2 regions of the Pseudarthrobacter sp. NPDC092419 genome follow, and region 2 is predicted to be linked to the other one. Evidence: riboswitches for the same ligand, from Rfam matches in the RefSeq annotation. Region 2 holds a riboswitch; the other holds the start of a gene.
The links. A riboswitch is a leader RNA that binds a small molecule or an ion and turns the genes downstream of it on or off. The one in region 2 is predicted to bind S-adenosylmethionine.
Positions count from the first base shown of each region.

Region 1: it holds a riboswitch for S-adenosylmethionine, as region 2 does, so the genes downstream of both, ACIQC0_RS00785 (homoserine O-acetyltransferase) here and ACIQC0_RS15155 (aminotransferase class V-fold PLP-dependent enzyme) in region 2, are expected to answer to the same signal.

Region 1 is NZ_JBIVQF010000001.1:157,986-162,613, reverse strand. It holds gene ACIQC0_RS00800 (DeoR/GlpR family DNA-binding transcription regulator) at 1-298, shown strand, start outside; gene ACIQC0_RS00795 (CPBP family intramembrane glutamic endopeptidase) at 300-1,079, shown strand; gene ACIQC0_RS00790 (VOC family protein) at 1,167-1,805, opposite strand; SAM riboswitch class IV at 1,979-2,094, shown strand; gene ACIQC0_RS00785 (homoserine O-acetyltransferase) at 2,108-3,223, shown strand; gene ACIQC0_RS00780 (MFS transporter) at 3,405-4,628, shown strand, end outside.
Region 2 is NZ_JBIVQF010000011.1:2,650-7,277, forward strand. It holds gene ACIQC0_RS15150 (class I SAM-dependent methyltransferase) at 1-379, opposite strand, end outside; gene ACIQC0_RS15155 (aminotransferase class V-fold PLP-dependent enzyme) at 466-1,875, opposite strand; SAM riboswitch class IV at 1,911-2,024, opposite strand; gene hisN (histidinol-phosphatase) at 2,193-3,005, opposite strand; gene rsgA (ribosome small subunit-dependent GTPase A) at 3,052-4,167, opposite strand; gene aroA (3-phosphoshikimate 1-carboxyvinyltransferase) at 4,151-4,628, opposite strand, start outside.

The DNA.
Region 1 (4,628 bases), on a different contig from region 2:
CACGGACATCATCATGCAGAAGGTAGTGCTGGATATCGCGTTTATCGGCGTCAACGGAATCGATCCCGAGGTGGGGCCCACCAACACCGGCGAAGGGGAAGCTTCCGTGAATGCCCTCCTGGCCAGCCGGGCCCGGGTGTCCTACGTCCTGGCCGATTCGTCAAAGGTGGGCGTCCGCGCCTTCGCCACCATGCACGGCTATAACTTCACCCGGCTGATCACCGACTCGGGGATTTCCGCACGGGACAAGGCCGCCTTTGAAGCCCGGGGCACCGAAGTGATCGTGGCGCCTGCCTGACATGCTGGTCTCATCACACCGACGACTCACCTTCGAAGTCCTCATTGTCCTGGGCCTGTCCCTGGGTCAGTCCGCCGTGTACTCCGTGGTCCAGCTCCTGGACAAGATGTCCCGGGCGCCGCTGGCGCAGGGCACGTCCACGCTCAACCGCCAGCAGAGCAGCCGCGAGTACTTCGACCTGACCTACCAGCTGCTGGACATCGTCTTTGCCCTGGTCCCGGTGCTGCTGGTGATCTACTTCCTCACGGACCAGCGGCGGACCGCCTCCGAAGGGCTTCCTTCCAGCGGATCTGCGTTCCGGAAGCTGGGCCTGGACCTGTCCCGCCCAGGCCGTGACATCCTGCACGGCCTGGGGCTGGCTGCGCTGATCGGGGTGCCGTCGCTGGGGCTCTACGCAGCGGGCCGGGCACTCGGCATCACCACGGCCATCATCCCCAGCGCACTGGACGCTTACTGGTGGACGGTCCCGGTCCTCGTTCTTTCGGCGGTGCGCCACGGGCTGGTGGAGGAGGTGATCGTGGTGGGCTACCTGCTGGACCGGTTCGGCAAGTTCGGCTGGAGCGTCCCGGCCGCCATTGGCGCCAGCGCCCTGCTGCGCGGCACCTACCATCTGTACCAGGGGTTCGGACCCTTCATCGGAAACGTGGTGATGGGCATCGTCTTCGCCTGGCTGTACACCCGGACACGGAGGGTCATGCCTTTGGTGATCGCCCACGCCCTGCTCGATACGGTCGCGTTCGTCGGCTTCAGCCTCTTCGGCCGTGCGGTGGGCCTGGGCTGACCGGAGGGGCCTGGTTAAAAGGATTCGGCCGCCATCGGTGGGTGACGCCATTGTCACCCGCTGATGGCGGCCGAAGCTGTGGTGCGGTCAGATCGTGACGGCGCCGGTGGCAGTCTCGAACGTCACTGACAGGATGCCCGGGGTGCCGTGCGGCGCCACCCAGTCCACGGCAACGTCTTCCAGCGGGCGCTCTACCGGCTCGCCGAGCCATTCGGTGACGCGCTCGGGGGAGCCGGCGATGGTCAGCGACCGCATCTTGAGGCTGCTGTTGTAGGCATTCGAGGGGTGCAGCGACGGGTCGCCCTCCCACTTGAGCATGTAGGGCACCTGCGGGTCAGCGATCAGGCCAAGGATGCCGATCTGCTTCCAGACCAGCTCGCGGCCATCCGGGAACTTGCGGTTGCCGTTGACCGCCGAGCGGCCCAGACGCTCCTCGAACGGTGCCAGGTCGTCCACCTCGACGCACCAGCCCATCCAGCCGCCGCCAGCCGCCGAACGGGCACGCACAGCCTGGCCGAACGGTGCCTTGTCCGAAGCCGGGTGGTCCAGGACCTCCACGACCTCCAAGTATTTGTGTCCCGCCAGCGGGATGATCATGTTGCGCGTTCCAAAACGGGGATGTACCCCGCCCTTGACTGCCTCGACGCCCAGGGCGGAGGAAATCCGTTCAGTGGTGGCCGCCAGGCCATCGTGTTCACAGGCGTAAGAGACGTGATCCATGCGCATGGCAACATCTTGGCACTTTGTGATCAGGCTCTCAGCTTAGGTTTGCCTTACTTGGAAATGGGGGCGGAACCCTTGGCGCAAAGCGCCGCGGGTCGGATGCCGGTGTATCGGCGGATGTCATAACGGGTCACACGCGTGGCGCCGCTGGGGGGATCTTTCATACACTCGAGGGAGGTCATGAGTGCCAGCAACAGCCCCGGCTTGCTGGCCGGCAACCCTCCTACCGCGGCGGGGTGCCCCGGGTGAGGACCTGGCCCGCCGGCCCTCCGGCGGCGGGCAAGCGCGTAGAAGAGGTTTTGCACATGACAGTCACCGTTCCCCGCACCGCGGGGCCCCGGCACGGCGTGGTCCGGTATGCAGGCATTGGCGGGCTGGAACTGGAAGCCGGCGGCTTCCTGCCGGACGTCATCCTTGCCTATGAAACATGGGGCACGCTCAATGCCGACGGCTCCAATGCCGTCCTCATTGAACATGCACTGACCGGCAGCACCCACGTGACCCGAGGCGACACGGACGAGGACGGCTGGTGGGAAGAGTTGGCCGGCCCGGGCGCGCCCGTCGACACCGACAAATTCTTCGTGGTGGCGATCAACATCCTGGGCGGATGCTACGGGTCCACCGGGCCGTCGTCGCCCGCTCCCGACGGCAAGCCATGGGGCTCCCGCTTCCCGCTGGTGACCCTGCGCGATAGCACCGTGGCGGAAGCGCGGCTGGCCGACCAACTGGGCATCCGGTCCTGGTTCGCCGTGCTGGGCGGGTCCATGGGCGGTGCGCGGGCTTTGGAATGGGCCGTCACTTACCCTGAGCGTGTGCAGCGTTGCGCGGTCATCGCCGTCGGGGCCGCTAGTACGGCCGAGCAGATCGCCTTTGCCCAGGCCCAGACGCTCGCCATCCGTCAGGACGCGAACTATAACGACGGCGACTACTACGGCGGTGCGTCCCCCGAGGACGGCCTGGCCCTGGCCCGCCGGATCGCCCACATTACCTACCGCTCAGCCCGGGAGTTTGACGGCCGCTTCGGCCGCAGTCCGCAGTCCGGCGAAGCACCGCTGCAGGCCGAAACGCTTTCCGGCCGCGGCCGTTACCAAGTGGAAAGCTACCTGGACCACCAGGGCAGCAAGCTGGTCCGGCGCTTCGACGCCAACAGCTATATCGCCCTCACTGAGGCGCTGATGAGCCACGACGTCACCCGCGGCAGGGGGTCCCTGGCCGAAAGCCTGAGCCGGGCCACCGCGAAATTCTTCGTGGCCGCGGTGGATACCGACCGGCTGTACTTCCCGGAGCAGTCGCACGAGCTCGCCGCCGCACTGCCGGGCGAGGTGGATGTCCACATCATCTCTGCGCCCATCGGCCACGACGGATTCCTGACCGAAATCGGCCAGCTGGGCGCCCAGCTGCGCGACCATCTCGAAGATTAACTCCGGGCTTCCGCGCGCTCCCTGTGCATTTATGCAGAGGCCTTCTGCACTATTTGCCGTTGAGCTTGCAGCCATAAGCAGACCATACTCGTGTGAATCGGCGGTATGTTGTGTACCTCACATCGCATCGCCACATCCTGGTCGCATCTGGTGTCGACGTAGACGCCGAAGGAGTTCATTAATGAGTACGGAAAAGTCCGCCGCAGGGCGGGTCGGGGAGCCCGACGTCAAGTCCACGGGCCTGAAGAAGGTCGTCACGGCTTCCATGGCCGGCACGGTCGTTGAATGGTACGAGTTCTTCCTCTATGCCTCAGCCGCCACGCTCGTATTCGGCAAGACGTTCTTCCCCAACTCGGGTACGGAGCTGGACGGCATCATCGCCGCCTTCGTGACGTACGCCGTCGGGTTCGTTGCCCGCCCCATCGGCGGCATTGTCTTTGGCCACTTTGGCGACAAGTTCGGCCGCAAGCAGCTGCTGCAGCTCAGCATCATCATGGTTGGCGTTGCCACCTTCCTCATGGGCTGCCTTCCCACGTTCGCCCAGATCGGCTACTGGGCGCCCGCCCTCCTGGTGTTCCTGCGGTTCGTCCAGGGCTTTGCGGTCGGCGGCGAGTGGGGCGGTGCCGTCCTGCTGGTGGCCGAGCACAGCCCCAACAAGTCGCGCGGGTTCTGGTCGAGCTGGCCGCAGTCTGCGGTGCCGATGGGCAACCTGCTGGCTACCGGCGTCCTCTTCACCCTGTCCTCCACGCTGTCCCAGGAAGCATTCCTCGGCTGGGGCTGGCGTGTTGCGTTCTGGCTCTCCGCCGTGATCGTCATCATCGGCTACTACATCCGGACCAAGGTCCAGGACGCCCCGATCTTCATCGAGGCCCGCAAGGAAGTCGCCGTTGAGAACAAGGGCTACGGCGTGGCTGAGGTCTTCCGCCGCTACCCGCGCGGTGTCTTCACGGCCATGGGCCTGCGCTTCGCCGAGAACATCCTCTACTACCTCGTGGTGACGTTCTCCATCACCTACCTGAAAGTGGTCGTGGAGACGGACACCTCCCGCATCCTGCTCCTGCTGCTGGTGGCCCACTTCATCCACTTCTGCACCGTGCCGCTGGTGGGCAAGATGTCCGATGCCTTCGGCCGCCGCCCGGTCTACATGGCCGGTGCGATCCTCGGCGGTACCTGGGGCTTCTTCGCCTTCCCCATGATGGACACTGCCAACGACATGATCATTCTGGCCGCCATCACCATCGGCCTGATCTTCCACGCACTGATGTACGCGGGCCAGCCCTCCATCATGGCCGAAATGTTCCCCACCCGGATGCGCTACTCCGGCGTATCCCTGGGCTACCAGGTGACCTCGATCGTTGCCGGCTCGCTGGCCCCGATCATCGCCACGGCACTGCTGAGCAACTTC
Region 2 (4,628 bases):
TGCTTGCCGCGAGCGGATCGCACCAGTGCCATGCCTGGGCCACAGTGACGACGTCGAACGCCGCTTCAGGAAGGCCGGTCGCCTCCGCAGTCCCCGCCACAGCCGTGGCAGCAGGGCAGTGGAGCTGCAGTTGGGCCAGCATGTCCGCGGACGGATCGATGGCCGTCACCTTGAGGCCACGGTCCAGGAGCAGCGCGGTGAACTTTCCGGTCCCTGCGCCTACGTCCAGCGCATCCCTTGCTCCGGGAGGGACCAGCCAATCGGCGGAGTCCTGCGGATACCCGGGCCGCACGCGCTGGTAGTGGCTGCCGCCGGAGCGGAAGCTGCTGCCCAGCTCCCGGCGCCGCCCGTGATCCATCTTGGGGCCACCCCGAACCACGTGCGGCCTCCTTCAGTCCATGCCTTGCGGGTTCTTTCGAATTTACAGTATGGACCGGTGGCTCAGCGCCTTGGGTGCCGGTGCCCTCAGCTGTCGGTGCAGGGAGCCGCGCCGGCGGTGCCGGGGGTGTTCGGCGCCCAGTGCGGGTAGGTCCGGGTGTCGTTCGCCGGCACCCAGCGGCCGGCGTCCACCACGTAGTCCCAGCCCAGCCCGGTGGTCTTGAGTGCTTCGATTCCCGCCAGCAGGCGCTGCGCGTCCTCCAGCCGGGAACCCACGCCGAAGCTGGCCCGCAGCGACCCCGACGGCAGTCCCAGCCGCTTGAGCAGCGGGTGGGCGCAGAACCGGCCGTCGCGCAGGCCCACGCCGTGCTCGGCGGACAGGTAGGCCGCCACGAGTCCGGCGTCGTAGCCCTCCACCGAGAAGTTCACCACGCCGATGGTGTCCGTTTCCGGGTTGGTGTCCTTGAAGATCTGGTGCACCGTCACGCCGCTGATCTGCTGGAGGCCCTCCACCAGGAAAGACCGGACGGCTGACTCATGGGCGTGCCAGCGCTCCTGGTCCAGCCCGGCGATGACCTGGGTGGCGCGCGCGAGGGTGGCGGCTCCGAGGACGTTAGGCGAGCCACCCTCATGGCGGGCCGGTCCGGTGGCCCAGCGGACGCCGTCGAGCCGTGCTTCCTTGACGGCGCCGCCGCCGGCAAGGTGCGGGACGCCCGCGTCCAGCCAATCGGGACGGCCTACCAGCACCCCAGCGCCGAAGGGCGCGTAGAGCTTGTGCCCCGAGAAGGCGAGGTAGTCGACGTCGTCTGCTGTGATGTCAATCCGACGGTGCGGTGCGAGCTGGGCGGCATCAACCACGATCCTGGCGCCATACTGGTGGGCGAGTGCCGCAAGGGCGCGCACCGGCAGGATTTCCCCGGTGACATTGGACGCTCCGGTGACTGCCAGCAGGATAACGCCACCTTGCTCCAGCTCGGCGCGGACTGCGTCCAGGGTGTCGGCGATGGTGTCCGCTGCCACGATGCTTCGGTGCGGGACGCCCTGCCACGGCAGCAGGTTGGCGTGGTGCTCGATATCCAGGTACAGGACATCGCCGGCCGGGCGGCCGTCGGCTACGGGCAGGCAGCCGGCCAGCAGGTTGAGCGAATCCGTGGTGTTGCGGGTGAAAATGACGGAATCGTCCGGCCGTCCGCCCACGAAGTCGCGGACGATGTCCCGGGCGTTTTCGTACACGGACGTACTGATCTGGGACGCGTAGCCGGCGCCGCGGTGCACGCTGGCGTAATACGGCAGGATTTCGTTCAGGTAGGCCGACACCACCGAAAGCGCGGGGGCGGAGGCGCCATAGTCCAGGTTGGCATAGCGGACGTGACCGCCGGTGATCAGGGGCGCCTGGATTTCCGCGCCGGTGACGGCAGCCAGCGGACGGGCTGCGGCGGCGGCAATGGAATCGGCAGGCGGGGCCGCAACGGCGGGGGCGACAGTGGCAGTTGTCACAGAGACCTCACTGGGAAAGGACTCCACAAACAGGGAATCCGCGCTTGCCGCATCCGCTCCGGACCGGCCTGGTCGTCACCCGGGGCACCCCACCGCGAATGGAGGGTTGCCGGCCAGCAAACCGGGGTTTAGCGCTGGCACTCGTGACCTGATTAAGAGCGTAGGACATTCCAGCGGGCAAGGCTGAAGCGGAGCGAAATGTTAAGGCCTTTGTTACGCCCAGCTGCCAAAGGCGTGTTTCGGCGAAGATTACGACGACGGACGACTCCGTTCGCGGCGCCCGTCGTCGTAATCTTCGGTCCGGAGAGTCCGGCGGCCTACAGGAGGTCGTCCAGGTAGGGGTTGAGCCGGTGCAGTACTTCGGTGTGCAGGATGGAGTTGGTGGCCAGGGCATTCCCGCCGAAGGGCCCGTCCTGGCCTTCCAGTGAGGTGAAGCGGCCACCGGCTTCCACCACGATGGGCACCAGCGCGGCCATGTCATAAAGGTTCAGTTCCGGCTCGCAGGCAATGTCCACGGAACCCTCCGCCACCATGCAGTACGACCAGAAGTCCCCGAAGGCCCGGGTGCGCCAGACGTCCTCGGTCAGGCCCAGGAACTCGTCGAGGTTGCCCCGCTCCTTCCAGCCGCCCAGGCTCGAGTAGGACAGCGACGCGTCCGCCAGATTGGAGACGTTGGAGACCCGGAGCCGGCTTGCTGCCGCCAGGGACCGGCCGGTGTAGGAACCCATGCCCTTGGCACCCCACCAGCGCTTGCCCAGGGCGGGAGCGCTCACCACACCAACCACCGGTTCACCCTCGTCCACGAGGGCGATGAGGGTGGCCCAGACCGGCACGCCGCGGACAAAGTTCTTCGTCCCGTCGATGGGGTCGATGATCCACCGGCGCGAACCATGGCCGGTGCTGCCGAATTCCTCGCCGAGCACGGCGTCGCGTGGCCGGGAACGGGAGAGCTGGCCGCGGATGGCCTCCTCGGCGGCCTTGTCCGCGTCGGTGACCGGCGTTAGGTCCGGCTTGGTCTCCACATGGAGATCGAGGGCCTTGAAGCGGCTCATGGTCTGGTCATCCACGGAGTCGGCCAGGACATGGGCCAGGCGCAGGTCATCGTTATAGCTCGAAGCGGGTTGGATCATAGTTCCAAACTACCGTCTGCGCGCGGATCTGCTGGGAGATCGGGTGTCAGGTGACGCTTCCGAGTTCCTTGGCTTCCTGCGCCTCGTTGCGCGGATCCGCACCGAGCAGACGGCGCAGGGATGCCAGCCGGGCGGGCCCGGTGGGTCCTGCGTGCCCGTCGTTGACCCACGCATCGAGCCCGCAGTCCACGGCGGCGGCGGTGTGCTTGCAGCCCCGCTCGCAGTCCTCGATCCCGGGGGAGAGATCCGGAAAGGAACGCAGGATCCGGTCGGGGTCCACGTGGGCGAGCCCGAACGAGCGGATGCCGGGGGTGTCAATGATCCAGCTGCCAGGGGGAGCCTCTGCAAGCCGGAGGGCCAGCGCGGACGAGGAGGTGTGGCGGCCGCGGCCCGTGACCGCATTGACGCCGCCCGTCGCGCGTTCCGCCCCGGTCAGGGCGTTGACCATGGTGGACTTGCCCACGCCGGAATGGCCCAGCATCACGGTGACCTTGCCGTCCAGATGGGCCCGCAGCCGGGCGACGGCGCCGCTGTCCAGCCGGGCGGATAGGCCGTCGTCGGAGCGGGCGTCGATTCCCGAGGCGCGGTCGTCGGCCGTCCGGCTGATGATGACGGGGAACTCAAGGTGCGTGTAGTTCGAAAGGAGCTCCGCAGGATCCCTGACGTCCGCTTTGGTAACCAGCAGGATCGGCTCGATGCCGGCGTCGTACGCTGCCACCAGGGCGCGGTCGATGAACCCGGTGCGCGGCTCCGGGTTGGCCGCGGCGACAACGATGACCAGCTGGTCCGCGTTGGCCACCACTGCGCGCTCAATAGGGTCGGTGTCGTCGGCGCTGCGGCGCAGCAGGGTGCGGCGGTCCTGGATCTTCACCAGGCGCGCCAGCGTATCGGGCTCGCCGGAAACGTCACCCACCAGCGAAACGAAGTCGCCGGCAACCACCGGGGAGCGCCGCAGTTCACGCGCCCGGGCCGCGACGACCACGCGCTCGGACGGGGAATCCTCGTCCACAACGGCCGTATAGCGACCCCGGTCCACCGTGATGATGCGCCCCGTGACAGCGTCGTCGTGGCTGGGCCGGTCCTTGGTGCGCGGCCGGGAGCCTTTCTTGCTGGGCCGGATGCGGACATCCGACTCATCCCAGGAGTCAGTGCTCCGAGCCACTGCCCGAACCCTCCGCCCCTTGCGCGAGCATCTCGGACCAGAGCCTGGGGAAGTCCGGCATCGTCTTGCCAGTGGTGGCGATATCCTCCACCTCAACTCCGTGGACGGCAAGGCCCAGGATGGCGCCCGCGGTGGCCATCCGGTGGTCCGCATAAGTGTGCACGACGCCGGCGCGCAGCGGAGCGGGGCGGATCATCAGCCCGTCGCTGGTCTCCTCGGCGTCGCCGCCCAGCCGGTTGATTTCAGTAACGAGCGCGGCGAGCCGGTCCGTTTCGTGGCCGCGCAGGTGCGCGATACCGCTCAGCCGGGATGGCCCGGAGGCAAGGGCGCACAACGCCGCCACGGTGGGGGCCAGTTCGCTGGTGTCGGCAAAATCGCCGCCCTTGATCTCCGGACCGCCGGTGACCGTCAGCGTGCCGTCGCGGAGGGTGACGTCCGCCCCCAGCTCAGCGAGGATGCTG